Regions from separate parts of the Rhizobium sp. BT-226 genome, predicted to be linked through region 2. Evidence: predicted binding sites of a transcription regulator. Region 2 holds the regulator's gene; each other region holds the start of a gene.
What was found. Region 2 encodes PhoB, which activates phosphate uptake and scavenging genes when phosphate is short. Its sites were predicted from a motif close to TGTCATNNANCTGTCAT; they were not measured.
Positions count from the first base shown of each region.

Region 1 (10,752 bases), 470 kb from region 2:
CGCAAGGTCAACAAACTGATCAAAGGCGCCGAAAGCCGGGCCAACCGGATTGCCCGGCTTTCCGAACGCACGTCTCCGCTGACGGAAAGCTTCGCAGGTTTTGCCGTCGCCAGCGTGCTTGCCTATGCCGCCTACCGCTCGATCTACTACAATGTACCGCCGGGCGCCTTCTTCTCCTTCGTCACGGCGCTGCTGCTTGCCTATGACCCGGCCCGCCGGCTTGCCCGCCTGCAGGTGCAGATGGAGCGCGCCGTCGTCAATGCGCGGATGATCTATGAACTGCTCGACATGGAACCGCGCCAGCGCGACCTGCCGGATGCCCGGCCGCTGACGGTGACGCAGGCGAGGATCGAATTCCGCAATGTGTCCTTCGCCTACGGCAATGAGAGCGTACTCAGCGGCGTCAGTTTCATCGCCGAGGGCGGCGCGACCACAGCGCTGGTCGGCCCTTCAGGTGCCGGCAAATCCACCGTCATCAGCCTCATTCCGCGCTTCTACGATCCGCGCGAGGGCGAAATCCTGATCGACGGACAGGACATCGCCCACATCACCAAGAAGTCGCTGCGCCAGCAGCTCGCCTATGTCTCGCAGCAGCCCTATCTGTTCGAAGGCACGATCCGCGACAATATCCGCTATGGCCGGCCGGAAGCGACCGATGCCGAGGTGGAAGAGGCGGCCCGGCTTGCCTATGCGCATGACTTCATCTCGGCACAGCCGCAGGGTTACGAGACGCCGGTCGGCGAAAACGGCGTGACGCTTTCGGGCGGCCAGCGCCAGCGGCTGTCGATCGCGCGCGCTTTGGTGCGCAATGCGCCGATCCTGCTTCTCGACGAGGCGACGTCGGCCCTGGACACCGAATCCGAAGCCGCCGTGCAGAAGGCGCTCGACGAGGCGATGACCGGACGCACCGTCGTCGTCATCGCCCATCGGCTTTCGACCGTGGTGCGGGCCGACAAGATCGTCGTCATGCAGCAGGGCCGCGTCGTCGAGGAAGGCAATCACGAGACGCTTGCGAAGGTCAGCGACGGTCTTTACGCTCGCCTCAACAATCTGCAGAGGCCTTCGGCCTCCGATTCAAACTGATCTGGCGAGACTGACATGAGCGATGCTGCGATGAAACTGGTGGTGGTTGGCGCAGCAGGACGCATGGGGCAGACGTTGATCCGGCTCATCCATTCCATCGAGGGCGTCAGGCTGCATGCTGCGGTCGAGCGCGCCGGCTCGCCCTTCGTCGGCAAGGATGCCGGCGAAATCGCCGGTCTCGGCCCGACCGGCGTCGTCATCGGCGACGACCCGCTCCAGGCCTTCCTGCATGCCGAAGGCGTGCTCGACTTCACCTCGCCTGCCGCAACGGTGGAATTCTCAGGCCTCGCCGCGCAAGCCCGCATCGTCCATGTGATCGGCACGACCGGCTGTTCGGACGACGACAATGCCAGGATCGCCGCGGCGGCCCGGCATGCGCGCGTCGTCAAATCGGGCAATATGAGCCTCGGGGTCAACCTGCTTGGCGTGCTCGCAGAGCAGGCAGCGCGTGCGCTCGATTCTGTCGACTGGGACATCGAGATCCTGGAAATGCACCACAAGCACAAGGTGGATGCGCCCTCCGGCACTGCCCTTCTCCTCGGCGACGCCGCGGCAAAAGGGCGCGGCATCGATCTTGCTTCGAAGTCGGTCCGGGTGCGCGACGGCCATACCGGGGCCCGCGAGGCGGGTACGATCGGCTTTGCGACGCTGCGCGGCGGCTCCGTCATCGGCGAGCATTCCGTGCTTTTTGCCGGCGAAGGTGAAATCGTCACCCTTTCGCACAGTGCGGCCGACCGCTCGATCTTTGCGCGCGGCGCCATCAAGGCGGCCCTCTGGGCGCGTGACAAGAAGCCGGGTCTCTATTCCATGCTCGACGTGCTCGGGCTCTCTTCCTCATAACGATACTACGGAGGCATATTCATGAGCGGTACCCTCGTCCTCGTTCGCCACGGCCAGAGTGACTGGAACCTGAAGAATCTCTTCACCGGCTGGAAAGATCCCGATCTGACTGAGCTCGGCATCCAGGAAGCCAATGCAGGCGGCGCGGCGCTCGCCGAATACGGTATCAAATTCGACGTCGCCTATACCTCGGTGCTGGTGCGTGCGCAGCACACGCTGAAGCTCATCCTCGACAAGGTCGGCCAGCCCGATCTCCTGACGATCCGCGACCAGGCGCTGAACGAGCGCGACTACGGCGATCTCTCCGGCCTCAACAAGGACGATGCACGCGCCAAATGGGGCGAGGAACAGGTGCATATCTGGCGCCGTTCCTATGACGTGCCGCCTCCCGGCGGTGAAAGTCTGCGCGACACCGGCGCCCGCGTCTGGCCCTACTACCTCACCGAAATCCTGCCGCGCGTGCTCAGAGGCGAGAAGGTGCTGGTCGCCGCACACGGCAATTCGCTGCGTTCACTTGTCATGGTGCTCGACAAGCTGAGCAAAGAAGGTGTGCTCGCCCTCAACCTCGCGACCGGCGTGCCGATGGTCTACACACTGAAGGCGGATTCTACCGTCGCTTCCAAAGAAGTGCTCGGCGACATGTCGGGCGCACATTGATCTCAGCTGATCTTTCCCCGCTACGGCGGGGAAAGGCGCTCAGTTCTCGATCGTGAACTGCACCCGGTCGGCCGCAAAGCGGCTGATCGAATATTGCACCGGCACGCCGTCGAGATCGGTATTCATCGCCTTGGCGATCAGCAGGATCGCGCCGGGGGTGAGTTCGAGATCGGCCATATCGGCTGCATCGGCATGGGCGGCCGTCACCTCGGTGGTCGCCCTGATATAGTCCGCCAGACCCAGCTCCGCGAAGGCCTTGGTGATCGATTCCCGCTTGCGATAGGCCTCGCCGATACCGGCAAAGCGCTTGGCGGGAAACCAGCTCGTCGCCCTTGAAACCGGCCGCTTGTCTGCCTGGCGCAATGTTTCCAGGCGGATCACCTGTTCTCCCGGCTTCAGGCCCAGCCAGCGGGCAATCTCGGCACTCGCCTCCTCCTTCGCCTCATCGAGCAGAAGGCCGCGCATTTCACGCGCCTGATCGCCGATGCCGGCGGTAAAACGCGTGCGGCGGGTGATCGGGAAATTCAGCCGCTCCTTGCGTTCGATCATCGTGCCGCGACCTTGCACCGCACGCACGATCCCCTCCTGCGCCAATGCCGCCAAAGCGCTGCGCACGGTATGCCGGTTGACACCGAATTGCAGGGCCAGGACCGTTTCCGGCGGCACCATTCCCGTTTCGTCATAGGCTCCGGTGCTGATCGCCTCACGAATCCGATCGGCGATCTGACGCCAGAGCGCCACGCCGGTTTGCCTTTGCACCTGGTTCAATCCCGCCATTCCAACCCTGCTCTGCCATTTCACCCCGACAATGTCACACGCTTGTCACGGCATCGATTTAGAGCTAAGTGTATCTTGTATGGTTGTCTATATCAATAGACATTTTAAGGGAAGCGGCGATGATATCAGCGGACAGGACAGACGCTGCGTCACAGACGGCATCCGGGCGCAAACGCGCCGCCGATCTGCTGGCGCGCGCGGAGCGCAGCGAACTCCAGGCGGTCTGGGACGCATTGCCGCAAAAGCCCGCGGCGCATCCGGTGCGCGGGCCGGAGACCGGGCTGGTGATGGTGCGTGGGCGCATCGGCGGCGGCGGAGCTCCCTTCAATCTGGGCGAAGTGACCGTGACGCGGGCGACGGTCCGGCTCGACTCCGGCTCGGTCGGCCATGCACAGGCGCTCGGCACCGACCGCGAAAAGGCCCGGCTTGCGGCGATCTTCGACGCGCTCTGGCAGGAGGAGGCGACGAAGGATTTCGTCGAACAGGCGCTGCTTTTACCGATTGCCGAACGGATCGCCGATGCCGAACGCCGCAAGGCGGACGAGACGGCGGCAACCCGCGTCGATTTCTTCACCATGGTGCGGGGAGATAACTGATGGGCCTGAAGACAGAAGCTCTGACCGGCGGCTTTGCCGAGCCGGTCTTCCATGCCCAGAGCGTCTTCAAGATGCTGATGGACGGCATGGCCCGCCCCGGCACGATCCAGACGGTTCAGCCCGACGTCGCTCCGCCGGCACCGCTCGGCATCGCCGCCGGCACCATCGCGCTGACGCTTTGCGACCACGACACGCCCGTCTGGCTTTCCCAGGGACTGGCGAAATCCGCCGTGCCGGAGTGGCTCGGCTTCCATACCGGCGCGCCGTTGACCGGCGAAAAAGCCGAAGCGCGTTTTGCCTTCACCGAGGCCGGCATCGCCCTTTCCTCCTTCGGCCTCTTTGCATCAGGTACGCAGGAATATCCCGATCGCTCGACCACCCTCATCATCGAACTCGCCGAACTCGAGGGCGGCCGCAGGCTGGCGCTGATGGGTCCGGGCATCCAGAGCGTGACGGAGATCGCGCCTACCGGCCTGCCGGAGACCTTCCTGCGGCTCTGGACCGAGAACCGTGCGCTCTTTCCGCGCGGCGTCGACATCGTGCTGACGGCGGGCAAGCGTTTCCTCTGCCTGCCGCGCACCACCAAGATCACAGCAACGGAGATCTGAGCTCATGTATGTTGCCGTCAAGGGTGGCGAGACCGCCATCGCCAATGCCCACCGCCTGCTGGCCGACCGCCGCCGCGGCGACCGTTCGCTGCCGGCGATCGGCATCGACCAGATCGTGGCGCAGCTGGCGCTCGCCGTCGACCGCGTCATGGCCGAGGCCTCGCTTTTCGACCGCACGCTCGCCGCACTTGCCGTCCGCCAATCGCGGGGCGACATGATCGAGGCGATCTTCCTGCTGCGCGCCTACCGCACGACACTGCCGCGTTTCGGCTATTCCAAGCCGCTCGACACAGCTGAGATGACGATCGAACGCCGCATTTCGGCGACCTACAAGGATCTGCCGGGCGGCCAGCTTCTTGGGCCCACCTACGACTATACCCACCGCCTGCTCGATCCCTCGCTGCTTTCGGACGAGGCGGTCGAGACGCCCGCTCAGCGCGCCGCCGAGACCGGCCGTGTCATGCGTGTCTCCGAGATTCTCGGCGAAGAGGGCCTGATCGAGGCCGACGGCGACATGCCGGAAGATCACGAAATCGGCGACCTGACCCGCGAGCCGATGGAATTCCCGATGACCCGGGATCTCCGCCTGCAGGCGCTTGCCCGCGGCGACGAGGGTTTTCTACTGGCGCTCGGTTATTCCACCCAGCGCGGCTATGGCCGCAACCACCCCTTCACCGGCGAAATCCGCATCGGCGAGGTCGAGGTGGAATTCGATGTGCCGGAACTCGGTTTCGCCGTCTCGCTCGGCACGATCCAGATCACCGAATGCCAGATGGTCAACCAGTTCAAGGGTTCGGCCAAGGCGCCGCCGCAATTCACCCGCGGCTACGGCCTGGTCTTCGGCCAGAGCGAGCGCAAGGCGATGGCGATGTCGCTCGTCGACCGGGCTCTTCGAGCCGAAGAGCTCGGCGAGGATATCACCGCACCGGCACAGGACGAGGAATTCGTTATCTCGCACTCCGACAACGTCCAGGCGACGGGCTTCGTCGAGCATCTGAAACTTCCGCATTATGTGGACTTCCAGGCCGAACTCGATCTCGTCCGCCGCATGCGCCGCGAATTCGAAGCCGCCCGCAACGGTGGCGAAGACATGAAGGAAGCCGCCGAATGACCGATCTGGCCAGCTACAACTTCGCCTATCTCGACGAACAGACCAAGCGGATGATCCGCCGCGCCATCCTGAAGGCGATCGCCATACCCGGCTACCAGGTGCCCTTCGCCTCGCGCGAAATGCCGATGCCCTATGGCTGGGGCACCGGCGGTGTGCAGGTGACGGCCTCAATCATCGGACCGGACGACGTGCTCAAAGTCATCGATCAGGGTGCCGACGATACGACCAACGCCGTTTCCATCCGCGCCTTCTTCCAGAAGGTCGCCAATGTCGCGGTGACGACGCATACCAAGGTTGCAACGATCATCCAGACGCGCCACCGCATTCCCGAAGAAAAGCTCGGACCCGGCCAAGTGCTCGTCTACCAGGTGCCGATCCCCGAGCCGCTGCGTTTTCTCGAGCCGCGCGAGACCGAGACGCGCAAGATGCACGCTCTCGAAGAATACGGCCTGATGCATGTAAAGCTCTATGAGGACATCGCCCACAACGGCCGCATCTCGCGGACCTACGCCTATCCCGTGAAGGTCCATGGCCGCTATGTCATGGACCCGTCGCCGACGCCGAAATTCGACAATCCGAAGATGCATATGTCGGACGCGCTGCAGCTCTTCGGCGCCGGGCGCGAGAAGCGCATCTATGCGGTGCCGCCCTATACCGACGTCGTCAGCCTGGATTTCGAGGATTATCCCTTCGATATCCAGCGTTTCGATAAACCCTGCGCCCTTTGCGGCGCCGAGGAAGTCTATCTCGACGAAGTGGTTCTCGACGACAAGGGCGGGCGCATGTTCGTCTGCTCCGACACCGATCATTGCGAAGACCGCCGCGCGCACGGCCATGCCGGCGAGATGCTGGCCCGGGAGGCTGCAGAATGAGCGATACTCCGCTTCTCAAAGTCCGCGACGTTTCGAAATTCTACGGCAACCGCATCGGCTGCCGAGACGTCTCCTTCGAGCTCTGGCCCGGCGAAGTGCTCGCCATCGTCGGCGAGTCCGGCTCCGGCAAGACGACGCTGCTCAACTGCCTCTCCACCCGGCTGCTGCCGAGCACCGGCAGCGTCGAATATCACATGCGCGACGGCAGCTACCGCGACCTCTATCGTATGAACGAGGCCGAGCGGCGTTTCCTGATGCGCACCGACTGGGGCTTCGTTCACCAGAACCCGGCCGACGGCCTGCGCATGACCGTCTCTGCCGGGGCCAATGTCGGCGAACGGCTGATGGCGATCGGCGACCGGCACTACGGCAAGATCCGTGCTTCGGCGATCGACTGGCTCGAACGTGTCGAGATCGACGCCGACCGCATCGACGACCAGCCGCGCGCCTTTTCCGGCGGCATGCGCCAGCGACTGCAGATCGCCCGCAACTTGGTCACCGGCCCACGCCTCGTCTTCATGGACGAGCCGACCGGCGGCCTCGACGTCTCGGTGCAGGCGCGCCTGCTCGATCTCGTGCGTGGCCTCGTCAACGATCTCGGTCTCTCGGCCATCATCGTCACCCATGATCTCGCCGTCGCCCGCCTGTTGTCACACCGGATGATGGTGATGAAGGACGGCTACGTCATCGAGCACGGGCTCACCGACCGCGTGCTCGACGACCCGCGCGAACCCTATACGCAGCTGCTCGTCTCCTCGATCCTGCAGGTCTGAGCAATTCGAAATGTTACAGCGTCCTTTGCGCGTCTCGCGCGGCGCTGTGGGTCCGAAACCAAGGAAGAAGAAATCATGGCAACGCCCCTCGTCGTTTCCGAAGTCTCGAAGAGCTTCACCATGCATCTGCGCGACGGCATCAAGCTACCCGTCGTTTCCGACGTCGCCTTCTCGGTTGCGTCAGGCGAATGCGTCGTGCTCGGTGGCCCATCGGGCATTGGAAAGAGTTCGCTGCTCAAGATGATCTACGGCAACTATGCCGTCGACACCGGCCAGATCCTCATTCGCCACGACGGACGCATCGTCGATCTCGCTTCCACTGATCCGCGCACCGTTCTCAACGTCCGCCGCAATACGCTCGGTTATGTCAGCCAGTTCCTGCGCACCGTGCCGCGCGTCGCGGCGATCGGCGTGGTTGCCGAACCGCTGGTCGCACGCGGCGAGGACGCCGTCACGGCACGGGAAAAGGCGGGCGCCCTGCTTGCCAGGCTCAATCTGCCGGAAACGCTCTGGCAGCTTCCGCCCGCCACCTTCTCCGGCGGCGAGCAGCAACGCGTCAACATCGCACGCGGCTTCATCACCGAGCACACGATCCTGCTTCTCGACGAGCCCACAGCCTCGCTCGATGCCAGGAACCGTGCCGTCGTCGTCGGCATGATCGCGGAAAAGAAGAAGGCGGGTGTGGCCCTTCTCGGCATCTTCCACGACGAAGAAGTGCGCGAAGCCGTCGCCGACCGTATCCTCGAAGTCCAGCAATTCTCACCCAGAAAGATCGCTGCATGAGCCGCAAGCTGGGCATCGAGCCCTACTTTCATGAAACGGCCTCCGTCAGCGAATCCACTTTCGGGCGCTATACGGAGGTCTCTGAACGCTGCCGCATCAGCGAGGCCACCTTCGGCGACTACTCTTACATCATGCAGGACGGCTCGGTCTGGTGTGCGACGATCGGCAAGTTCGTCAATATCGCCGCCGCCGTGCGCATCAACGCCACCAACCATCCGACCTGGCGCGCAACACTGCACCATTTCACCTATCGCGCCGCCGACTACTGGCCGGACGGCGACATGGAAACGGACTTTTTCGCCTGGCGGCGCGCAAACCGCGTGACGATCGGCAACGACGTCTGGATCGGTCACGGCGCGACCATCCTGCCCGGCGTCAACGTCGGCAACGGCGCGGTGATCGGGGCCGGCGCCGTCGTCTCAAAGGACGTCGCGCCCTATGCGATCGTCGGCGGCGTACCGGCCAAACTCATCCGCGAGCGCTTTCCAAGAGAGGTCGGAGAACGGATGGACAGGCTTTCGTGGTGGGACTGGGAGCACGACCGGCTGCGCCAGGCGCTCGAGGATTTTCGCAACCTTAACGCGGAAGATTTCCTGTCCCGCTACGGCGGTTAAAACCCCCGATATAGGGGCGAAGAATTGTGACAGGACTTACACAAATATGACATGCGAGGTTCATCAAGCGGGACTAATGCGATGCTGATCAAGGCCTGGATCGCAAGGGAAGAGCATGATGTTCGAGCTGAAGAATGTCACACGTCGTTTCGGAAAAAAGCTCGCTGTCGATTCCGTTACGCTCGCCATTCCCCAGGGCCAGATGGTCGGCATCATCGGCCGCTCCGGCGCCGGCAAGTCGACGCTCTTACGCATGATCAACCGCCTTCAGGAGCCGAGCTCCGGCTCCGTTCATTTCGCCGGCGTCGAGGTCTCCGGGCTTCGCGGCCAGGCATTGCGCAACTGGCAGCGCGACTGCGCGATGATCTTCCAGCAGTTCAATCTGGTGCCGCGCCTCGACGTTCTCACCAATGTCATGCTCGGCCGCCTCAATCATCGCTCGACACTTCTGAGCCTGCTCAACATCTTCACCCGCGAGGAACGCGTCCATGCCATCGCGGCACTCGAACGCCTCGGCATCGAGCAGACGGCGCTGCAGGCAGCCGGCACGCTTTCCGGCGGCCAGCAGCAGCGCGTGGCGATCGCCCGCGCGCTGATGCAGAACCCGAAGATGCTTCTCGCCGACGAGCCGATCGCCTCTCTCGATCCGCTGAACGCCAAGATCGTCATGGATGCGCTACGCGACATCAACGAGCGCGAAGGCATCACCGTCATCACCAACCTCCACACGCTCGATACCGCCCGCAACTATTGTGAGCGCATCGTCGGCATGGCCGGCGGCCGCGTCGTCTTCGACGGCCAGCCCTCGGAGCTGACGGCCGTAGCGGTGAAGGAAATCTACGGGACGGACAAGGACGGCGCCGGCATCGACGAAACGATGACCTCGACCAGCCTCGAATCCAAGCGCCGCGCCGAGGACGTCTCATCCGGCATGGTGGCCAAAGCCGCCGCCGTGCACTGACCCGTTTCCGGCCGACGGGACAACGGTCGGAAAACTAACTGACAAACAAACCACGTCACAAAAGGAGACTTCCATGTCTGCATTCCGCAAGATCCTGATGGCAACCATCGCCGTCGCCGCCCTCGCCAGCAATGCCGCTGCCCAGGACGTCAAGGTCCTCCGCATCGGTCTCGATGGCGGTGAAAACGAAGCCGACCAGGTTCGCCGCACCGAGTGCGTCAAGCCGGGCCTGATCGCCGCCACCGGCGTCTCCGAAGTCCAGCTCTTCCCGTCGCCGAACTACAACGGCGTCATTCAGGGTCTCCTCGGCGGCACGATCGACCTCGCCGTCATGGGCGCCGCCTCTTACGCCGCGGTCTATATCAAGGATCCGAACGCCGTCACTCCGGTTCTGACCACCAAGCAGGCCGACGGTTCGACCGGCTACTACTCGATTATGGTTGCCCGCAAGGATTCCGGCATCAAGACGCTCGCCGACGCCAAGGGCAAGAAGCTCGGCTTCGCCGATCCGGACTCTACCTCCGGCTACCTTGTTCCGAACGTTGCCCTTCCGAAGGACACCGGTGCTCCAGTCAAGCAGTACTTCTCTGAAACCGGCTTTGGCGGCGGCCACGAGAACCTCGTTCTCGGCGTTCTCGATAAGAAGTTCGACGTCGGTACCACCTTCGGTTCCGGCCAAGGCGACTGGGCGCAGGGCTACACCTCCGGAAATCTGCACCAGATGGTCACCAAGGGCCTGCTCGACATGGACGATATCGTCGAAGTCTGGAAGTCGCCGCTCATCCCGAACGGCCCGTTGATGGTTTCCCAGAAGCTGCCGGCCGACCTCCAGAAGAAGGTTACCACCTACTTCGCCGAACTGCCGAAGACGGACAAGAGCTGCTTCGAATCGTTCACGGGCGGCGGCTACGTTGACTGGGCGCCGGTCGACCAGAGCTTCTACCAGACGATCATCGACGCCCGTAAGGCCGTCATCGGCGGCTGATCCTCAGTCTGAACAATCTCGCGGCGGCATCATGATGATGCCGCCGTTTTTCAGGAAGGAAGCCACATATGGCGCACTCGGCCGGCGCGGAC
Region 1 is NZ_JAOYTI010000002.1:1,747,306-1,758,057, forward strand. Features, by position in the region: gene OIU37_RS18910 (ABC transporter ATP-binding protein) at 1-1,083, shown strand, start outside; gene dapB (4-hydroxy-tetrahydrodipicolinate reductase) at 1,099-1,923, shown strand; gene OIU37_RS18920 (2,3-bisphosphoglycerate-dependent phosphoglycerate mutase) at 1,945-2,580, shown strand; gene phnF (phosphonate metabolism transcriptional regulator PhnF) at 2,620-3,357, opposite strand; gene phnG (phosphonate C-P lyase system protein PhnG) at 3,477-3,953, shown strand; gene phnH (phosphonate C-P lyase system protein PhnH) at 3,953-4,561, shown strand; gene OIU37_RS18940 (carbon-phosphorus lyase complex subunit PhnI) at 4,566-5,672, shown strand; gene OIU37_RS18945 (alpha-D-ribose 1-methylphosphonate 5-phosphate C-P-lyase PhnJ) at 5,669-6,544, shown strand; gene phnK (phosphonate C-P lyase system protein PhnK) at 6,541-7,317, shown strand; gene phnL (phosphonate C-P lyase system protein PhnL) at 7,393-8,100, shown strand; gene OIU37_RS18960 (DapH/DapD/GlmU-related protein) at 8,097-8,714, shown strand; gene phnC (phosphonate ABC transporter ATP-binding protein) at 8,833-9,675, shown strand; gene phnD (phosphonate ABC transporter substrate-binding protein) at 9,749-10,660, shown strand; gene phnE (phosphonate ABC transporter, permease protein PhnE) at 10,729-10,752, shown strand, end outside.
Region 1: phnF (phosphonate metabolism transcriptional regulator PhnF) is a predicted target of PhoB. The motif match lies at 3,390-3,406, and genes of this name have one in related genera.

Region 2 (10,752 bases):
TGCCGAGTCCTTCGGCGAAACCTTCACCAACTTCAAGACGCCGGTCGTCGAATCCGGCGGCTCGGGCGCTGGCCTGAAGGAATTCTGCAAGGGCGTTGGCGAAGACACCATCGACATTGCGAATTCCTCGCGTCCGATCAACAAGAACGAAGTGGAAGCCTGCAAGGCTGCCGGTGTAACCGACATCCAGGAAGTCAAGATCGGTTATGACGGCATCGTCTTCGCAACCGACGCTTCCAACCCGGATCTCGCTTACGTTCCTGCCGATATCTACAAGGCCCTCGCAGCCCAGGTCGTCGTCGACGGCAAGCTCGTCGCCAACCCCTACAAGAAGTGGTCGGAAGTCAACCCGAAGCTCCCGGCTGTTGATATTGCCGCCTATATCCCGGGCGAAAAGCACGGCACGCGCGAAGTCTTCGAACAGAACGTTCTCGCTGCCGGCTGCAAGGCCTCTGGCGCAACCGACGTCATCGCCAAGGAAATCGCCGACAAGGCTGCCCAGGGCAAGGCCTGCGTCGCAGTCCGCAAGGACGGCGTTGCTGTCGACATCGACGGCGACTATCCGGAAACCCTCGCACGCATTGCCGCCAACAAGACCGGCGTCGGCGTATTCGGCCTTTCCTTCTACGAAAACAACGCCGACAAGCTCAAGGTCGCGAGCATGAGCGGTATCGTTCCGTCCACCGAAACGATCGCCAACGGCACCTACCCGGTTTCCCGCCCGCTGTTCTTCTACGTCAAGAAGGCACATCTCGGCGCTGTTCCGGGCCTGAAGGAATACGTCAACTTCTTCGTATCCGACCAGATGATCGGCCCTGACAGCCCGCTCGTCGAATACGGCCTGGTTGCCGCTCCGGATGCCGAGCGCGAAGCGATCCGCAAGGACGTCGAAGCCGGTAAGGCTATGTAATGACTTTTGCCGGCGCGGTGCCTTTTGGTCCGCGCCGGCATTGCTTATGCCCTGCGCGCCGGCGGTTCCGGAGCTGCAGGGTTGAATTCCTTCTCCATGATTGGAAGCTGAAGGCAGGCTGATCAAGCTGCCGGGCTTTTTGGGGCTATGGGCCTGGGGACGTAACGAATGAGCACATCCATCATACTTTTGTGCCTTATGGTGATCGGAGTCGCCGCCTATCTGGTCGCGCGCAACCGTGCCACGGCGCTTGCCGGAGGCAGATCCTCCTCACTGCATTCACGGCCGGCCTATTACGGCGCCTATGCGGCGATCTGGGCAGTTCTTCCCGCCCTCATCGTCCTTGGCCTCTGGCTCTCCATCAGCCCCGGCATCATCCAGTCCTCGGTTCGCGGCGCTTTTCCCGAAGACATCAGGGCTCAAGTCTCGGTCGAGCAGGATCTCGGCTATTCGACGGTGGCAACGGTTGCCCGTGGCCTGACGATGCTGACATCGGATGAAACTGCTGCGGTCGGCAACGATCCGGCTGCGCTGCAGGCCAAGCTCCTCGAAAAGGGCGTGCCGCTTGCCAGCCAGCCGCTGCCTTACATGATCGACGCCGCCAGGACGCTCAACGCCATGAGCATGACGAGCCGCATCGCCATGACGGCGATCGTCTTCGCTCTCGCCGTTGCCGGCGCCTTCTACGCGCTGCGCTCCATCGCTCCCCGCTTCCGCGCCCGCAACCGGGTCGAGCGCGTCATGCTCTGGGGCCTGCTGCTCGCCTCCTCGATCGCCATTCTGACGACGATCGGCATCGTGCTCTCCATGCTGTCGGAAGCCGCCCGCTTCTTTGCGGCCGTTCCCGCCATGGACTTCTTCTTCGGCACCGTCTGGGATCCGCGCTTTGCCGGCGCCGGCAGCTCGTCCTTCGGTCAGTTCGGCCTTATCCCGCTGCTGCTCGGCACGATCTATATCGGCCTGGTCGCCATGCTGGTCGCCGTGCCGGTCGGCCTCTTTGCCGCCATCTACATGGCCGAATACGCCTCGATGAAGGTGCGCTCGATCGCCAAGCCGCTGCTTGAAGTGCTCGCCGGCATTCCGACGATCGTCTACGGCTTCTTCGCGCTCGTCACCGTCGGCCCGTTCCTGCGCGATTTCTCCGCCCAGGTCAGCGGCCTTCTCTCCGGCAACTACAGCAATTTCATTCAGGCGCAGAGCGTTCTGACGGCCGGTATCGTCATGGGCATCATGCTGATCCCTTACGTGTCCTCGCTGTCGGACGATATCATCACCGCCGTGCCGCGGTCACTGCGTGACGGTTCGCTCGGTCTTGGTGCCACACGCTCCGAAACCATCAAGAAAGTGGTCTTGCCCGCAGCCCTTCCCGGCATCGTCGGCGCATTGCTGATGACTGCCTCGCGCGCCGTCGGCGAAACCATGATCGTCGTGCTGGCCGCTGGTGTGGCTGCCCGCATCCAGATCAACCCCTTCGAGCCGATGACGACGGTGACCGTCAAGATCGTCAACCAGCTGACCGGCGACCTTGAGTTCACCTCGCCGCAGACACTGGTTGCCTTTGCCCTTGGCATCACCCTGTTCTGCATCACGCTTTGCCTCAATATCTATGCGCTCTACATCGTGCGCAAATACCGGGAGCAGTACGAATGACGGATATTGTTTCTCCCACCGCCGGCGTCACCGTTTCCAAGGCGCCAGCCCGCCGCGATATCGGCATCAAGCGCCGCTATGCCGCCGAGCGCCGGTTCCAGGCCTATGGCATCGCCGCCATCACCTTCGGTCTCGTCTTCCTCTTCATCCTGCTGTGGACGGTGATCGGCAAAGGTTATACCGCCTTCCAGCAGACGGCGATCACCCTGCCGATCGAATTCGTTGAGAAGACGATCGACCCCGACAATAAGCGTGCGACCGACCCTTCGGTGCTGATCGCCGCCAACTATCCGGTTCTCCTGCGTGACGCGATCGTCAAGCAGCTGAACATCAATGCCTCGAGCCGTCCCGACGTGCGCGATGCATCCGCCATGCTGTCGAAGAGTGCGCCGATCCAGCTACGCGATATGGTGATCGCCGATCCGTCGATCATCGGCAAGACGGTCAATGTCACGGTGCTCGCCGACGCCAATGTCGACAGCGCCAACAAGGGCCAGATCGACCTCTTGGTCGATGAGAAGAACCGCAAGGTCAACGACAAGCAGGTTGGCTGGATGAACGAGCTGAAGGCGAGCGGTGCTCTCCACAAGCAGTTCAACACCGGCCTCTTCGTCAACGGCAACTCCAGCCGTCCGGAGGCCGCAGGCCTGGGCGTCGCCCTGATCGGCTCGCTCTACCTGATGCTGATCGTGCTCGTGCTTTCTCTGCCGATCGGCGTCGCCGCCTCGATCTATCTCGAGGAGTTTGCGCCGAAGAACAAGCTGACGGACCTGATCGAGGTCAACATCAACAACCTCGCCGCGGTCCCTTCCATCGTCTACGGTCTGCTCGGTCTTTCCGTCTTCATCAACTTCATCGGCCTGCCGCGCTCGGCTTCGCTGGTCGGCGGCCTGGTGCTGACGCTGATGACCCTGCCGACGATCATCATCGCGACGCGTGCGGCACTGCGCGCCGTGCCGCCGTCGATCCGCGCCGCAGCGCTCGGCCTCGGCGCTTCGAAAATGCAGATGGTGTTCCACCATGTGCTGCCGCTCGCCATGCCCGGCATCCTGACCGGCACGATCATCGGCCTGGCGCACGCGCTCGGCGAAACCGCGCCGCTGCTCTTGATCGGCATGGTCGCCTTCGTCGCCAATGCGCCGACGACACCGCTCGATCCCTCGACGGCTCTGCCCGTACAGGTCTATATGTGGGCCAACGAGGCCGAACGTGCCTTCGTTGAGCGTACTTCGGGTGCCATCATCGTCCTGCTCCTGTTCCTGATCGTCATGAACATGGGCGCCATCCTCTTGCGTCGTCGCTTCGAGCGCCGCTGGTAAACGGAGTTACAAGATCATGAACATGTTGACGGAAGCTGCAGTTGAGAAGGCGCTGGATCAGAAGATGAGCAACGTCCCGTATAAGATGATCGGCCAGGATGTCTCGGTTTACTACGGCGAGAAGCGCGCGCTTTTCGATGTGAACCTGAACGTTCGCGAAAACACCGTAACCGCCCTGATCGGCCCGTCCGGCTGCGGCAAGTCGACCTTCCTGCGGTGCCTCAACCGCATGAACGACACGATCGACGGCTGCCGCGTCACCGGCAAGATCACGCTGGACACCGACGATGTCTATGATCCCGATATCGACGTCGTCGAACTTCGCGCCCGCGTCGGCATGGTCTTCCAGAAGCCGAATCCGTTCCCGAAGACGATCTATGAAAACGTCTCCTACGGCCCGCGCATCCATGGTCTTGCCAAGTCGAAGGCCGATCTCGACCAGATCGTCGAGACCAGCCTGCAGCGCGCCGGCCTCTGGAACGAGGTCAAGGACCGCGTGCATGAATCCGGCACCGGCCTGTCGGGCGGTCAGCAGCAGCGCCTCTGCATTGCGCGCGCCGTCGCCGTCAGCCCGGAAGTCATCCTGATGGACGAACCCTGCTCGGCGCTCGACCCGATCGCCACCGCCAAGGTCGAGGAACTGATCCACGAGCTGCGCGAGAACTACACGATCGTCATCGTCACCCACTCCATGCAGCAGGCCGCGCGCGTCTCGCAGCGCACCGCCATGTTCCACCTCGGCAATCTCGTCGAGGAGAACGACACCGACAAGATGTTCACCAATCCCGACGATCCGCGCACCCAGGACTACATCATGGGTCGCTTCGGCTGATTTTGGCGACACCAAGCCTTCCCGTTATTCGAGGATAAAGCCCATGGCATCGACACATATTTTTTCTGCCTATGATGATGATTTGAAGTTCCTGTCCAGGCGGATTTCCGAAATGGGCGGCCTGGCCGAGCAGATGGTCGGCGAATCTGTGCGGGCGCTGGTCAACGGCGATACCGCGCTGGCGCAGAAGGTCATCTCTGACGATGTGATCCTCGATCACGCCGAACGCGAAATCGGCGATAAGGCGATCGTCACGATCGCCCGCCGTCAGCCGATGGCCTCGGACCTGCGTGAAATCATGGGTTCGATCCGTATCGCCGCCGATCTCGAACGCGTCGGCGACCTCGGCAAGAACACTGCCAAGCGCGTCATCGCCGTCCAAAGCACCGGCGTTCCCCGCAAGCTCGCTCGCGGCCTCGAGCATCTGTCCGAACTGGCGCTCGTCCAGCTCAAGGAAGTGCTCGACGTCTACACCAATCGTTCAGCCGACAAGGCGAATGCGATCCGTGAACGCGACAACGAGATCGACGCGATGTACACATCGCTGTTCCGCGAACTCCTGACCTACATGATGGAAGATCCGCGCAACATCACCAGCTGCACGCATCTTCTCTTCTGCGCCAAGAATATCGAGCGCATCGGCGACCATGCCACCAACATCGCCGAGACGATTTTTTACATGGCGACAGGCGCGCAGCCGGAAGGCGATCGTCCGAAGGACGACAGCGCCAACACCGTCGGCGCGGTCACCGAATAACGCCCACACCAGTCAATTGCGTGCGCGCCCGTCCGGGCGCGCAAAGAGGTCGCAGCCAATTTCTGAATTTGCGCAGGATGCATTGCTTAAATCACCCTGGTTTAAGGATCATGCGCGAGGAGATCGAGACGCATGATCCCGAGAGTTGCAGTTGTTGAAGACGAGGAAGCCCTCAGCGTGCTTCTTCGCTATAATCTCGAAGCGGAAGGCTTCGAGGTCGATACCATCCTTCGTGGTGACGAAGCCGAAATGAGGCTTCAGGAGCGCACGCCCGATCTTCTCATCCTCGATTGGATGCTGCCGGGCGTCTCCGGCATCGAGCTCTGCCGGCGCCTGCGTATGCGGCCGGAAACCGAGCGCCTGCCGATCATCATGCTGACGGCGCGCGGCGAGGAAAGCGAGCGCGTCCGCGGATTGTCGACGGGCGCCGACGATTATGTCGTCAAGCCCTTCTCGACCCCCGAGCTCGTTGCCCGCGTCAAGGCAATGCTGCGGCGTGCCCGTCCCGAAGTGTTGTCGACGGTGCTGAAATGCGGTGACATCGAGCTCGACCGCGAGACCCATCGCGTCCATCGCAAGACCCGCGAAGTCCGCCTTGGCCCCACCGAATTCCGCCTGCTGGAATTCCTGATGTCGTCGCCGGGCCGGGTCTTCTCCCGCTCGCAGCTTCTCGACGGCGTCTGGGGCCACGATATCTATGTCGACGAGCGCACCGTCGACGTCCATGTCGGCCGCCTGCGCAAGGCGCTGAATTTTTCCAACATGCAGGACGTTATCCGCACCGTCCGCGGCGCCGGTTATTCGATGGAAGCCTGAGGGCTTCCATCTGAGCCTGCTGACAAAGCCCTGGCAAAGCCCGCGACGTCATCCTCGGCCTTGTGCCGAGGATCTGCGCACGCCAAATTAAGCATCTGAAAATAAACGGTTTTCCCTCAAGTAGTTGAGGTGATCAGATGCTCGGCACAAGGCCGAGCATGACGGAGGGAAGCCTGAGCTTCCATCCGCGCATTAAAAAACGGGCCACTCGGCCCGTTTCTACATACTGACGATGGCTGCCCGCGTTCAGCTTGCCCGCGCTGCCGCCCGGCGGCGTTCGTTGACCGGCTGGTAGGCAAGCTTCTGGTGATAGCTGCAATAGGGCGAATTGTCGGGGGACTCGCAGCCGCAGAAGTGGAAGTCGTCCTTCAGCGGATCGCCGACCGGCCACTTGCAGGTGCGCTCGGTCAGTTCCGTCAGGCCGAGGCGGCGCGAAATCGGCACCACCACATTGCCTCTCGGCACGTATTCCATTTCCTCGATCGTTTCGATCTCGATCTCTTCCTTCAGCATCGTCGCGCCCTGCTGGCGGGTAACGGTGCGGGTGGTGATCCGGGAGGCGTAGTTCGGCGCGCGCGGCGCCGATGTATTGCGTTTCGGCGTTCGCGCCGCGGTGTTGGTGCCGCCGGCCTTGGCGCGGCCCGGAAGGCTTAGCCGGTGCACTTTGCCGATGACCGCGTTTCTGCTGACCCCGCCGAGTTGCGCAGCGATCTGGCTGGCGCTCAGTCCTTCGGCCCAAAGCTTCTTGAGTTTCTCGACCCGCTCGTCTGTCCAGTTCATGCCCTGTCTCCACCTTTTGCGTTGGTGATGGCAGAATCCCTCACCGTTGTCCCGGGAGCTCCGAAACAAGAAACGCTTGATCAATTTTGGTGACTAGTTCCGCCGCATGCAGTCTAGTAATTGATCTTTAACCTAGTGTGAGGCTGACTCCGTGACAAGAGTCGCATGAATCCGGATGAATCGAATTCGTAGTTTTCCCCAACTTGCTGCCTCTGCGTGTCATTTCTGCAATAATGCCTGTTGAAGACTGAGAATGCCGCTGTACACCCTTGCTGCATAGGCTAAGGGCGCAGTTTTGTTGACATTGCAGCGCGAAAAGGAAATAGTGCCAGTGGCCGCCGCAAGGCGGCATTTTTAATTTTTCGGGCCTGGTTTCCTTAGCCGGAGTCATTGCCCGGCAACTTTGATGGAGATCGCGCAATGGCTGAAGCCACGCCGCTTTATGACACCTATTCTCGTGCCCCGCTGCGGTTCGAGCGAGGCGAGGGCGTATGGCTGATCACCGAAACCGGCGAGCGATATCTCGATTTCGGCGCCGGCGTCGCCGTCACCTCCGTCGGCCACAGCAATCCGCATGTGGTCGGCGCGCTGAAGGAGCAGGCCGACAAGGTCTGGCACCTGTCGAACATCTATGAGATCCCCGGTCAGGAGCGCCTGGCAAAACGGCTGACGGACGCCACCTTCGCCGATAAGGTGTTCTTCACCAATTCAGGCGCCGAGGCGCTCGAGTGCGCGATCAAGACGGCACGCCGCTATCAGTTTTCCAAGGGCCATCCCGAGCGCTTCCATATCATCACCTTTGAAGGCGCCTTCCACGGACGGACGCTGGCGACGATCGCCGCCGGCGGCCAGGAGAAATATCTCGAAGGTTTCGGCCCCAAGGCGCCGGGTTTCGATCAGGTGGCTTTCGGCGATATCGAAGCGGTCCGCGCCGCGATCACTGAGGCCACGGCCGCCATCCTCATCGAGCCGGTACAGGGCGAGGGCGGCGTCCGCCCTGCCACCCCTGAATTCATGAAGGCGCTTCGCCAGCTCTGCGACGACAACGGCCTGCTGTTGATCCTCGACGAGGTCCAGACCGGCGTCGGCCGCACCGGCAGGCTCTTCGCCCATGAATGGTCGGGCGTGACCCCCGACATCATGGCTGTCGCCAAGGGCATCGGCGGCGGTTTCCCGCTCGGCGCCTGCCTTGCCACCGCCGAGGCCGCCTCCGGCATGAAGGCCGGCACGCATGGCTCGACCTATGGCGGCAATCCGCTTGCCATGGCCGTCGGCAGCGCCGTGCTCGACATCATCCTCGCCGATGGCTTCCTTCAGCAGGTGCGCGACGTCGCACTGGTCTTCCGCCAGGGCCTCGCCTCGCTGAAGGATCGTTATCCCGATGTGATCGAGGATATCAGAGGCGAGGGCCTTTTGCTCGGCATCAAGGCCGCCGTTCCCTCGGCTGAACTGCTGCAGGCGATCCGCGCCGCCCATCTGCTCGGCGTACCCGCCGGCGACAACGTCATCCGCCTTCTTCCGCCGCTCGTGGTCACCGCCGAGGAAGCCCGCGAGGGGCTCGTCCGCATCGAGCGCGCCGCCGAGAGCATCCGCGCTTCCAAGGTCAAGAAGACGGCTTGAAGAAATTGCCGCCTTCGGGCGCAGCACAGGTAAGAAGACGATATGAGCCCTAAACACTTCCTCGATCTTTCGGCGGTCACATCCGCCGATCTCAGAACGATCATGAACGATGCGCTCGCCCGCAAGCAGGCCTTCAAGGCAGGCACGGGCGACAAGCCGCTCGCCGGCAAGATGCTGGCGATGATCTTCGAGAAGCCGTCGACGCGCACCCGCGTCTCCTTCGACGTCGGCATGCGCCAGCTCGGTGGTGAAACGCTGTTTCTGTCCGGCACCGAGATGCAGCTCGGCCGCGCCGAGACGATCGGCGACACCGCCAAGGTGCTGTCGCGCTATGTCGATGCGATCATGATCCGCACCACCGAGCACTCGCGCCTGCTGGAGCTGGCCCAGCATGCGACCGTGCCGGTCATCAATGCGCTGACGGATGACACCCATCCCTGCCAGATCATGGCCGATATTATGACCTTCGAAGAGCACCGCGGCCCGATCAAGGGCAAGACCATCGCCTGGACCGGCGACGGCAACAATGTGCTGCATTCGCTGGTCGAGGGTGCCGCGCGTTTCGGCTACCGCATGAACATGGCCGTACCCCTTGGCTCCGAGCCCAAGGATCACTATCTGAACTGGGCCCGCAATGAGGGCGCCGAAATCATGCTTTGCCATGATGCCGACCGTGCGGTCGCCGGCGTCGATTGCGTGGTGACCGATACCTGGGTCTCCATGAATCAGGAACATCGGGCCCGGGGTCACAATGTCTTCCAGCCTTATCAGGTCAACGCGGCCTTGATGGCGAAAGCCGGCAATGATGCATTGTTCATGCATTGCCTGCCCGCCCATCGCGGTGAGGAAGTGACGGACGAAGTGATCGACGGTCCGCAATCCGTGGTCTTCGATGAGGCGGAAAACCGTCTTCATGCGCAGAAGTCGATTCTTGCTTGGTGCCTGGGCGCGATCTGAACCATAATCGGACGTCGCGAGTTACAAACTCGCGACCGCGTGAGCGAAGGGCACGCTGGCCCATCGCTCTGAAAACTAGGAGTGAAAGCCATGGCAGAAGCTGCAGCCGCCCTCGGCCAGTTCGATTTCGCCGGCGATGACCATGTCGTCCCCTTCCAGGTGGAGGGGCTGGATGTGCGCGGTCGCGCCGTCCAGCTCGGCCCGATGCTCGATGCGATCCTCGAGCGTCATCATTATCCCGCACCCGTTGCCCGGCTGCTTGCCGAAGTCGTCGTGCTGACGGTGCTGCTCGGCACCTCGCTGAAGTTCGACGGCAAGTTCACGGTGCAGACCAAGGGCGATGGCCCGGTCGATCTTCTCGTCGCCGATTTCTCGACGCCGGAAAATGTCCGCGCCTATGCCCGTTTCGATCAGGCGCTGCTCAACAAGGCGATCGAGTCTGGTGAAACCGAGCCGGAGCAATTGCTCGGCAAGGGCGTGCTCGCCTTCACCATCGACCAGGGCAAGTTCAGCCAGCCTTACCAGGGCATCGTCGCGCTCGACGGCACCACGCTGGAAGAAATTGCCGGCGTCTATTTCCGCCAGTCGGAGCAGATCCCGACGCGCGTGCGCCTTGCCGCGGCCGAGCTCTTCGATCGCGACGATGCCGGCAAGCCGCGCCATCGCTGGCGGGCCGGCGGCCTCGTCGCCCAGTTCCTGCCGGAAGCGCCGGAGCGCATGCGCCAGCCGGATCTCCACGGCGGCGACGGCGACACCGGCAACCGCCCGCATGGCGAGGACGATGCCTGGGTCGAAGCCCGTTCGCTGGTCGAAACCATCGACGCCGATGAACTGACCGACCCGCTTGTCGGCACCGAGCGGCTGCTGTTCCGCCTGTTCCACGAGCGCGGCGTCCGCGTCTACGAACCGCGCGCCGTCTTCGACCGCTGCAGCTGCTCGCGCGACAAGATCAAGGGTGTACTGAAGGGCTTTTCGGCCGAGGAGATCGAAGCCAGCCAGGAAAACGGCGAGATCGCCGTCACCTGCGAATTCTGCTCGACCACCTACCGCTTCGAGCCGGCCGAGCTCCAGCCGGCGGAGTAGGCGCGGTTAAGGACACGTTGAACGAATA
Region 2 is NZ_JAOYTI010000002.1:1,275,252-1,286,003, reverse strand. Features, by position in the region: gene OIU37_RS16560 (substrate-binding domain-containing protein) at 1-910, shown strand, start outside; gene pstC (phosphate ABC transporter permease subunit PstC) at 1,079-2,560, shown strand; gene pstA (phosphate ABC transporter permease PstA) at 2,557-3,879, shown strand; gene pstB (phosphate ABC transporter ATP-binding protein PstB) at 3,896-4,711, shown strand; gene phoU (phosphate signaling complex protein PhoU) at 4,755-5,468, shown strand; gene phoB (phosphate regulon transcriptional regulator PhoB) at 5,601-6,284, shown strand; gene OIU37_RS16530 (GcrA family cell cycle regulator) at 6,531-7,064, opposite strand; gene OIU37_RS16525 (aspartate aminotransferase family protein) at 7,485-8,684, shown strand; gene argF (ornithine carbamoyltransferase) at 8,727-9,641, shown strand; gene OIU37_RS16515 (Hsp33 family molecular chaperone) at 9,732-10,724, shown strand.

Region 3 (10,752 bases), 880 kb from region 2:
CATCGGTATTCCACGCTCGGCGCTGTCGAAGATCGGCCAGCCCTTCGAACAGGTGCAGAGCCAGTATGCCAAGAGCAAGGGCGGCTCCGGCCTCGGGCTCGCCATCTCCCGCTCGCTGACCTCGCTGCATGGCGGCCGCATGAAGATCCGCTCACGCGAAGCGGTCGGCACCGTGATCTCGCTGCGCATTCCCGACGATATCTAGGTGTCGGACATAACCCAGTACCGCTGTTATCTAACTCGAAAACCTTGCGACCACGCCCGAGTCGCCCGCGCGTCGCTTGAAAAGGGGGCCGGATGATGCGCTCATCCCGGCCCCTAACTGGTCTTCACAGCTGCCTGGCAGTCTCACTGCCCTATAGTTGGGGCTCGACCGAGTTTTATGCCGTCAGACGGCAATCTTGCCGCCGCCGGCCTTGGTGATGGCGACGACCGCGGGCCGCACCGGCATATCGGGTTTGAAGTCCGGCCAGCGGGTGGAAAGGTCCTCGTAATAGGACGGGCGGCCGTGACCCGGCCAGTCCTCGCCGCCATCGCCGGGATGCTGCACGGCGACGAAGGCGGTCTGGTCATCCGGCGTAAAGAGGGGGCCGCACATTTCGGCGCCGACCGGCACGCGGAAGAACAGTTTCGACGTGGCACGCGCCGCTCCTTCCGTATCGACGGCCCACAGACCGTCGGTGCGGCCGGTGGCCTTGTTGTTGTTGCCGTCCGTCGACACCCAAAGGCGACCAGCGGAATCGACGGCGCAGTTGTCGGGCATGCCGAACCAGCCGTTCTTGGTCGTTTCAGTCGAGAAGGTCGCGCCGACGGCCGCAACGGACGGATCGCCGCACTTCAGAAGCACTTCCCACTTGCCTGAGGTGGCCGTGAAGTCGCCGTCGTTTTCGGAGATCTCGATGATATGGCCGAAGGCGTTTTCCGCGCGCGGGTTGGCGGCGTCCACCTGGTCGGCCTTGCGGCGGGTGTTGTTGGTCAGCATGACGTAGACCTTGCCGTTGACGCTGTTTGGCTGGACGTCTTCCGGGCGGTCCATCTTGGTAGCCCCGAGCGCGTCGCCGGCGCGGCGACATTCGATCAGCACGTCGGCCTGGCTGGTGAAGCCGTTCTCGGCCGTCAGCGGGCCTTGGCCGAAGGTCAGCGGCAGCCACTGCATAGTGCCGTCCTCATTGAACTTGGCGACATGGAGCGTGCCGCTGTCGAGCAGGTTCATGTTGGCGGCGCGGTCGTTCGGGTTGAACGTAGCGTCGGTCACGAACTTGTAGACATAGTCGAAACGCTCGTCGTCGCCGAGATAGAAGACCACCTTGCCGTTCTTGGCGACGATCGACTCGGCACCCTCATGCTTGGTGCGGCCGAGCGCCGTGCGCTTCTTCGGCGTCGACGTCGGGTCCATGACGTCGACCTCGACGATCCAGCCGAAACGGTTCGGCTCGTTCGGCTCCTTGGCGAGATCGAAGCGATCGTAGAAATTGGCCCAATCGTAGCCGCCTTCCGGAACGCCGTAACGCTTGTAATTGGCGGCTTCCTTGTGGCCTTCCGGCAGATTGCCGGAGAAATAGCCGTGGAAATTCTCTTCCGCCATGATGTAGGTGCCCCAAGGCGTGACGCCGCCGGCGCAGTTGTTGATCGTGCCGATGGCGCGGGTGCCGGTCGCGTCCGCACTGGTCTTCAGGCGATCGTTGCCGGCGGCCGGACCGGAAATGTCCATCGGCGTATTGGCGGTGATGCGGCGGTTATATTTGCCGTCGGCGACGACCTGCCACTTGCCGTCCGCCTTGCGGATCTCGACGATGGTGCCGCCATGAGCGGCCATCTCGACATCCACCTGCTCCTTGCTCAGCGGGCCTTGCTTGATCTTGCCGTCGACGACCTGGACGAGGCCGGGGAACATCAGATGCGGGTTCGTATATTCGTGGTTGACGACGAGCAGGCCGTGCTCGGACGAACCTTCGAGCGGAATGAAGCCGACATAGTCGTTGTTGTAGCCGAACTGCTTGCTCTGCGCATCGGCCGTCTGCTTCGTCGGGTCGAACTCGGGAGCGCCCGGTAGCACGGCATCGCCCCAGCGCAGCAGGATATCGGCATTATAGCCTTCCGCAATGTGATGCTTGTCGTCGACGCCGGCTTCCACTTCGGAGAAGTTGAAGGCGGAGCCCTTGTTGTCAGCGGCGCGCGCCTCGTCGGCGCTCATGAGCGCGATCGGGCTGACAGTTGCGGCAATCGCCGAAACGGCAAGCGAGCCCTGCAGAAAATTGCGGCGCGAGAAGCGCTTGCCGATGATTTCGCCCATCGTCGGATTGGCGCTCATGTTGTGGCCGTCGCCATCGGCGTCTTCAAGCTGCGTCGTCGGGAAGATCTTCTGGGAAATATGCTCGTTCATTGGCTCGCCTCCAAGTTAAGATTTACCCCAAGTCTGGAGCCATTCTAACCTAAGGTTACACTATTACAGGCGTGCGACAGGCATCAAAATGTCGAGCAGGCGGCTCACAAGGCTGAGGCATCACCGTTCTCTCAGAAAAGAAGCGCAAAACGACGATCACGCCGTCCTCACTTTTCATTGCTCCTTCTTGATCCCGCAAATTTGTCTCTTTTAAACAGTGGCTTACCGCACTTCCCCCGATTGTCAACAAATGTCGAACAGTTTGTCGCTGTTTCGCTAGGGCTGAGCGCCCGCTAGGGAAATGCTGCACGCAATGTGCTGTCGAAACAATTCAAGGATCATCAATGTTTTCCATTAAGTCCGCCCTCGTTGCCGGTGTCCTGGCACTTGCGTCCTCCACTGCATATGCGCAGACGATCGATGTTCCTGCCGGCACCTATCAGGCGGATGTGACCCATACCAATGTTCTGTGGAGCGTCGTCCATTTCGGCCTTTCCAACTATATCGGCCGCTTCGACAAGATTTCCGCGACGCTCGAGCTCGACCCTGCGGACGTTACGAAGTCGAAACTGACGGCAACCATCGATCCGGCTTCGGTCAGCACAAACTATCCGGCAAGCGACAAGAGCTTTAATGCAGAGATTGCCGGTGAGATGTTCTTCGATGCGGCCAAGTTCAGCGAGATCACCTTCGTTTCAACGGCCATCAACGTCAAGGACGGCAAGACCGGAACCGTCACCGGTGACCTGACGTTCCACGGCGTCACCAAGCCCGTCACGCTCGACGTTACCCTGAACGCGGCGCTCAACCCGCACCCGATGTCCAAGAAGCCGACCGTCGGCTTTTCAGCAACCGGAGTGATCAAGCGCTCCGATTTCGGTGTCGCCGCTTTGGTGGGTCCTGTCAGCGACGACGTCAAGCTGACGATCGAAACCGAGTTCGTCGCTCAGTAAGTGTTCGTTGCCGGTGCAGCCCGACATCGTCGGGTTGCGCCGGCTGTTTTGCGCTCCCATTGCGACAACTGGAAGTCACCCATGTCAGCTACACATTCGGTCCGGGCCTACAGTATGGGTGCAATGATCCTGCACTGGCTCATCGCTGCGCTCATCCTGACCCAGCTTGCCATGGGTTTTCTGATGAGCCGCGTGGAGAGCCTTCCAGATACGCTGCGTTTTGCGATGTTTCAGTGGCACAAGACGTTCGGCATCGCGGTCCTAACCTTGACGATCGCCCGCATCGCCTGGCGCCTGTTCCACACGCCGCCCGCGCATGCGCCGATGACACGGGCGGAACGGGCCGCGGCCAGCATCGTCCATGCACTGTTCTATGCGCTGATGCTGGTCGTGCCTTTGACCGGCTGGCTGCTGGTGTCGGCGTCCTCTACAGGGATTCCCACCCTTCTGTTTCTTTCCGATACCCTGGTCTGGCCACATCTGCCCATTCCGACCTCGATGCGCGCAACAGTTGAGGCCGCGTCCGAGAATGCGCATGTCATTCTGGCCTATGGTTTCGGGTTGCTTCTGGTTCTGCATGTGGCCGGGGCGCTCAAGCATTCGGTGATCGACCGGATGCCGTCCTTTTCGCGAATGATCCCTTTCGGCTGGCTGCGCCGGATGCCCTCCTCCGCAATCGGCGTGCTGGTCTCCGTCGTGCTGGCACTGTGCTTTATCGGCGGCGGACTGTTGATCCCCAGAACGGGCGGCACTACATCCGTCAATGCCGCGGACCTTGGATCGACTGAAGCATCGCCATCCGGCTGGGTGATCGATAAAACGATGTCTGCACTGACCTACACGATCAATTTCTCCGGAACGCCGACTGCCGGCACGATCGGAAAATGGGACGCATTCATCGAATTCGATCCGGACAATCTTGGCGCCGCCAAGGCGCGGATTGTCATCGACGCCGCCTCCATCGATTTCGATAATTCATTCGTCAGGCCCAATATCGGCGGCGACGACGGCCTGCAGACGGCGACCCATCCGCTGGTGGAGGTTGTGCTCGACCATTTCGAAACGGCGGGCGAGGCCTATTACGGCAAGGGCAATGTCCTTGTCCGCGGTGTGACGGTGCCTGTGTCGGTCCCGTTTACGATGCAGCGCGACGGGGCGGGACGGGCTATCGTTGCCGGCACGGCGGAGCTGGATCGTCTGGCCCTTGGACTTGGTCTGCAGAATGACGGAAAGGGTGAATGGCTCGACAAGGTCATCCGCGTAGCCTTCAAGCTCGAAGCGACGCCGTCCGGGCCAATGAGCTAAGCCGGAAAGTCGCTGGCGCCCCCGGTTTCCCTGAAGAAAGAACAACCTGTGATCTCAGCTGGTCGATGCTGCGGTGAAAACCGCCAGCTGAGCGGCGAAAGCACGCTTGTATGCCGGCCGCGCTTCGCCGCGGGCGACATAGGCGGAAAGGTTCGGATAGTGGTCCAATATATCCGATCCTTTCAGTCTGAGCAGCACCGTCACCATCAGCAGGTCGCCGGCGCTGAACGCGCCGTCGAGCCAGTCGGCATCGCCAAGGCGACGGGAAAGATCGTCCAGCCGCTTCCGGATACTGACCTCGAGGGCATGCAGGCGCTGCTCGTACCAAGGCTCGTCGCGCTCGAGGATTCTGGCGAGGGCGCGGTCGAAGATCGGTGGTTCCACCGTGTTGAGCGCGGCAAACATCCATGTGAGCGCGCGCGCCCGGGCATTCGCATCGTCCGGCAGCAGGCCCGCATGGCGCTCGCCGATATGGAAGACGATGGCGCCGGACTCGAATAAAGCGAGATCGCCTTCTTCATAGGTCGGGATCTGCCCGAAAGGCTGCAGCGCGAGATGCGCAGGTTCCTTCATCTCTTTGAACGATACAAGACGCACGTCGTAAGGCTGACCCACTTCTTCGAGCGCCCAGCGAACGCGCATGTCGCGGGCCAGCCCTCTGCCGCGATCGGGCGACCGTTCAAAGGCGGTAATGGTAATCGTCATGGGTGTTCTCCATAGCTTTGTCCTGAAGACGGTCGGCTAAACGAGAATCCGACAGATCATGCTCGAGATAATCCTCGCGGTCGTTCCATCTGGTGTGAGATCAGGCTTTCACGACATTGAGGAATATTTTCCGAACTGCTTTCGACAGCCGCTTCACCTCCGCTTCCAGCGTCTTGATGTCAGGGCAGTCACCGGCGCGGCAGACGAGTTCGACGAGGCCTGCCGGCGCGTCCTTCGGATCGAACAGGCCGTCGATGGAGAGGCGGATCAGTTGCGAAAGGCCGGTATAAAGCGTGAAGGCTTCGAGGCATATGTCGAGATCGGCGGTGGCCATCAGCGGCTCGCCAAGCACCTTCAGGGCCTCGCCGGTGCTCATCCCGTTGACGGCAATGCCGACGCCCCTGGTCGGTGCGATCAGTGCGAGATACTGGGCGACGAATTCGAGATCGATGACGCCGCCGGGAATGAGCTTCAGGTCCCACGGGCCGGAGGGCGGCTTTTCCTTGTCGATCAGTTCGCGCATCTCGGCGACATCATGCGCCACCTTGGCAATATCGCGATCGGCCGAAAGCACCTCGCGAACGACAAGCTCCGCCTCGGCGATCAGGCTCTCATTGCCGCAAATCAGCCGGACGCGGCTGAGCGCCATGTGCTCCCAGGTCCATGCCTCTTCGCGCTGATATTTGCCGAAAGCATTGATACGAGTGGCGACCGGCCCCTTGTTGCCGGATGGGCGCAGCCGCATGTCGACCTCATAAAGCACACCTTCTGCCGTCGGCGCCGAGAAGGCGGCGATCAGTCTCTGGGTGATGCGGGTGAAGTAACGCGTCGCATCGAGCGGCTTCGGCCCATCGGATTCCAAGGCCGCATCGTCATAATCATAGAGCAGGATCAGATCGATGTCGGAACCGGCCGTCAGCTCGAAACTGCCGAGCTTGCCCATGCCGGCGACCGCAATGCGCCCGCCGGGATAGTCGCCGTGTGCTACCCGCATCTCGCCTACCACGGCCTCGAGTGCCGCCGCAATGATGAGGTCGGCGAGATGGGTGAAGGCGCGTGCGGCCATCACGCCGTTGATCGCGCCTGTGAGCAGGCGGATGCCGATCAGGAAGCGCTGCTCGGCGGCGAAGATGCGCAGCCGGTCGAGCACCTCTTCATAGTGGCGGGCCTGGGCAAGCGAGCTCTTCAGCCGCTCGCCGAGATAATCACGCGTCGGCAGCTCGGCCATCAGGCCGGGATCGAGCATGCCGTCGAAGACATGCGGCTTGGCGGCGATCACCTCGGCAAGCCGGGGGGCTGAGGACATGATGTTGACGATCAGCGACAGGAGCGCCGGGTTGCTGCCGAGCAGCGAGAAGAGCTGTATACCGGCGGGAAGGCCCGAGATAAAGCTGTCGAAGCGCAGCAGCGCCTCATCGGCACGCTTGCTTTCGCCGAAGACGCGCAGAAGTTCGGGCGCCAGCTCCGTCAGCCTTTCGCGCGCCTCCACCGATTGCGTCGCGCGGTAGCGGCCGTAGTGCCAGGTGCGGATAATGCGGGAAATGTCGGATGGCCTGGTGAAGCCAAGTTTTTTCAGCGTCTCCAGCGTATCCGGATCGTCGCCCTGGCCGGTGAAGACCAGGTTTCCGGTTTCGGTGGAAAGCTTGCTCTCCTGCTCGAAGAGGCGGGCATAACGCCGCTCGACCGTCTTCAGCACGTCGACCAGCCGTTCGGAGAAGCTCGGCGTGTCGGAAAAGCCCATCATGAAGGCGATGCGCTTCAGGTCGGCATCCGTCTCCGGCAGCAGGTGGGTCTGCTCGTCGCGCACCATCTGGATGCGATGCTCGACATCGCGCAGGAACCAGTAGGCCTCGGTCAATTCGTCACGGGTTTCAGCGTCGATCCATTTCGCCTTGGTGAGTTCTCCGAGCGTCTCCTCCGTCGACCGGCCGCGCAATGCCGGCATGCGGCCGCCGGCGATCAATTGCTGCGTCTGGACGAAGAATTCGATCTCGCGAATGCCGCCGCGGCCGAGCTTGACGTTATGACCCTTGACCGCAATGGCGCCGTGGCCCTTATGCGCATGGATCTGCCGCTTGATCGAATGGATATCGGCAATCGCCGCGTAATCGAGATATTTGCGGAAGACGAAAGGGGCGAGGCCACGCAGGAAATCGCCGCCAGCCTTGAGGTCGCCGGCAACGGCGCGTGCCTTGATGAAAGCCGCCCGCTCCCAGTTCTGGCCCCTGCCCTCGTAATAGATCATCGCCGCATCGACCGGGATCGCCAGCGGCGTCGAGCCGGGATCGGGGCGCAATCTCAGATCGGTGCGGAAGACGTAGCCATCCGCTGTCCGCTCCTGCAGGATGCGCACCAGCCGCCGCATCATTCTCGGGAAGACCTCGATCGCGTCATCCGGGTCAGGCACGATGCCGGCCTGTTCGTCGAAGAAGACGACGAGGTCGATATCGGAGGAATAGTTGAGTTCGGATGCGCCGAGTTTGCCCATGCCGAGCACGATCAGCCCGGAGCCGTCGCTCGGTGCCGCCAAATCCCGCAGCCGCAGCTTTCCACCCTCATGCGCCGAAAGCAGCAGATGGTCGATCGCGGCGGCAACCGAAGCTTCGGCAAGCTCGCTCAGCCAGGCCGTCGTCGCCCGGCCGTCGAAGATGCGCGCGAGATCGGCGAGTGCGACGAGGAAGGCCACCTTGCGCTTGATGATGCGCAGCCTGCTCATCACCACGGATTCCGAAGGCGCCGCCCCCTCGCCGTCCCGCCGCCAGCAGCGCCGCGCCTCGGCGACCAGTGCCTCGATCTGCGGCTCCAGCGGTTCGGTGATGGCACCAGCGAGGATGGCGGGATCGAGATTGACGACCTCGCGCAGATAAGGCGACAGCGTCAGCACGGCCGCAATGAAATCGCGAAGCGGGCTTTCCGTCTTCAGCATCGCAGCCACCGACGGCTCGTGTCTGCCGGCCTCCTGAAGGTCGGCCAGCGCCAGCTTCAACTCCGTCTGGTTCAGCGGACGCAGCAGCCCTTCGGCGACATCCTTCAGGCCATGCGTCGATTTCGTCAGCATGCACTCTCCCTGCTTTAGCGCCTAGGGAAACGACCACGCAGAATCGCGGGAACGCCTCCCTGACCGGCATTAAACTAGGGTCTTGGCGGAAAACCGCCAATACGCGATTCAGCCGATCATCGGCAGCGGGCCATCAGGCAGCCTTGGCCGGGAAGATCATGCTGACGGTCAATCCGCGCTGTTCGGGCTTGTCAGGATCGGTATCGGAGAGTTCCAACCGGCCATTGTGCAGCTCCATCACCGCTTCGACCAGCGAAAGCCCGAGCCCTGTCCCGGGCTTCGACCGGCTTTCATCGAGGCGGACGAAGCGCTTCACCACGTCGTCGCGCCTGTCGGCCGGAACGCCCGGCCCATGGTCGGCAACCGAAAGGCAGATGCCATCCGGGTGGCGGGCGAGCTTCAGCGTTACCTTGCCCGCCCCTTCGGTATCGGAGGAATATTTGATGGCATTGTCGAGCAGGTTGAAGATCGCCTGACCGATCAGCTCTCGATTGCCCTGCACCTCGACATCCGGCTCGATGCTGGAGCTGAGGCCAAGCCCGGCCTCCTCCGCCGCCGGTTCGTAAAGCTCGGCGCTGTCGGAGACGATGGCCGAAAGTTCCACCGGCGACATCTCTGCGGCGACCGAGCCGGCCTCGACGCGGGAGATCATCAGCAGCGCGTTGAAGGTGCGGATCAGCTGGTCCGATTCGGAGATAATGCCTTCGAGCGCGCTGCGCCGCGCCTCGCCGTCGGCGATATCGAGCGCATCGGCCGCCTTGTTGCGCAGCCGCGTCAACGGCGTCTTCAGATCGTGGGCGATGTTGTCGGAGACCTGCCGCAGGCCCTCGTTGAGCTTCTCGATGCGCTCCAGCATGGTATTCAACGACATCGACAGGCGGTCGAATTCATCGCCGGATCCGCCCACCGGCAGGCGCTGCGACAGGTCGCCGGCCATGATCTTCTTGCTGGCATCCGACATGCGGTCGATGCGTTTCAGCGCGTTGCGGCCGATGCCGAACCAGATGATGATGGCGCCAAGCCCCATGATTGCCAGGGCCACCATCAGCGCCTGGCGCACCAGCAGACGGAAACGCTCGGGGTCACCAAGGTCGCGGCCGATCAGGATCCGCAAGCCATTGTCGAGCACGAAGATATTGGCGATTGCCTTGTGGCGGCGCTCGATGCCGCTGTCGGTATAACGCTGGTAGCCGAAGGGCGCGGAGGTCCAGCCGATCTCCTCGAAGACGCCCGGCTGCACCGAGGCGACGTTGCCGGCGAGAATATCGCCCGAGGGACCGGCGATGATGTAGAGGTTGGCGCCCGGCTGGCGGGCACGCCGCTCCATCATGCGCAGGAGAAGGTTCATGCCGCCAGTGTCATAGGCGCGCTGCACCTGCTCCACCTCCTGCCTGACGGCGTCGCGGATCTGGCCCGTCAGCAGCCGTTCCGACATCGCCGTCACGTAGAAGACGAGCGTCGCGGCGCAGATGGCGAAAAGCAGGATGTAGAGTGCCGAAAGGCGGACTGCGGTGGACTTGAAGAGAACCTTGAAACGGCTCATCCCTCATCCTTGATCATGTACCCCGCGCCGCGAATGGTCTTCAGGAGCGGCTGGCTGTAGTCCTTTTCGATCTTCGAGCGCAGCCGCGAGACATGGACGTCGATGACGTTGGTCTGCGGGTCGAAGTGATAGTCCCAGACATTTTCGAGCAGCATGGTGCGGGTCACCACCTGGCCGGCATTCTTCATCAGATATTCCAGCAGGCGGAATTCGCGCGGCTGCAGCGGGATCTCCTTGCCGCCGCGGCGCACCTCATGGGAAAGCCGGTCGAGTTCGAGATCGCCGACGCGATAGACGACGTCCTTATCCGGCGTGCCCTTGCGGCGGCCGAGCACCTCGACGCGCGCCAGCAACTCGCTGAAGGCATAAGGCTTCGGCAGGTAGTCGTCGCCGCCGGCACGAAGACCGGTCACGCGGTCATCGACCTGGCCGAGCGCGGAGAGGATGAGGACCGGCGTATGGATCGCCTTGCGGCGCAACTCGCTGATGACGGAAAGCCCGTCCCGGCGCGGTAGCATGCGGTCGATGACGATGACGTCATAAGTATTTTCCGACCCCATGAACAGGCCGCTCTCGCCGTCGCTGGCGTGATCGGCGACGATGCCCGCCTCGCGAAAGGCTTTCGTGAGATAGACCGCGGCTTCGAGATCATCTTCGATGATGAGAATCTTCATGCGGCCGACATTACCCGCCGGCTGCGTTTCGGCAAGGCTCAAAGCATCTTCCTGCGGGGCGGCGCTCATGGCGATCATCCTTCAAAGGTCAGAAGAATAGAGCCGCGCGGAGTTTCGTCCGCGCGGCTCCA
Region 3 is NZ_JAOYTI010000002.1:393,544-404,295, forward strand. Features, by position in the region: gene OIU37_RS12040 (PAS domain-containing sensor histidine kinase) at 1-205, shown strand, start outside; gene OIU37_RS12045 (PhoX family phosphatase) at 389-2,383, opposite strand; gene OIU37_RS12050 (YceI family protein) at 2,728-3,336, shown strand; gene OIU37_RS12055 (cytochrome b/b6 domain-containing protein) at 3,418-4,641, shown strand; gene OIU37_RS12060 (glutathione S-transferase family protein) at 4,696-5,346, opposite strand; gene OIU37_RS12065 (bifunctional [glutamine synthetase] adenylyltransferase/[glutamine synthetase]-adenylyl-L-tyrosine phosphorylase) at 5,447-8,404, opposite strand; gene OIU37_RS12070 (HAMP domain-containing sensor histidine kinase) at 8,538-9,947, opposite strand; gene OIU37_RS12075 (response regulator transcription factor) at 9,944-10,699, opposite strand.
Region 3: OIU37_RS12045 (PhoX family phosphatase) is a predicted target of PhoB. The motif match lies at 2,446-2,462, and genes of this name have one in related genera.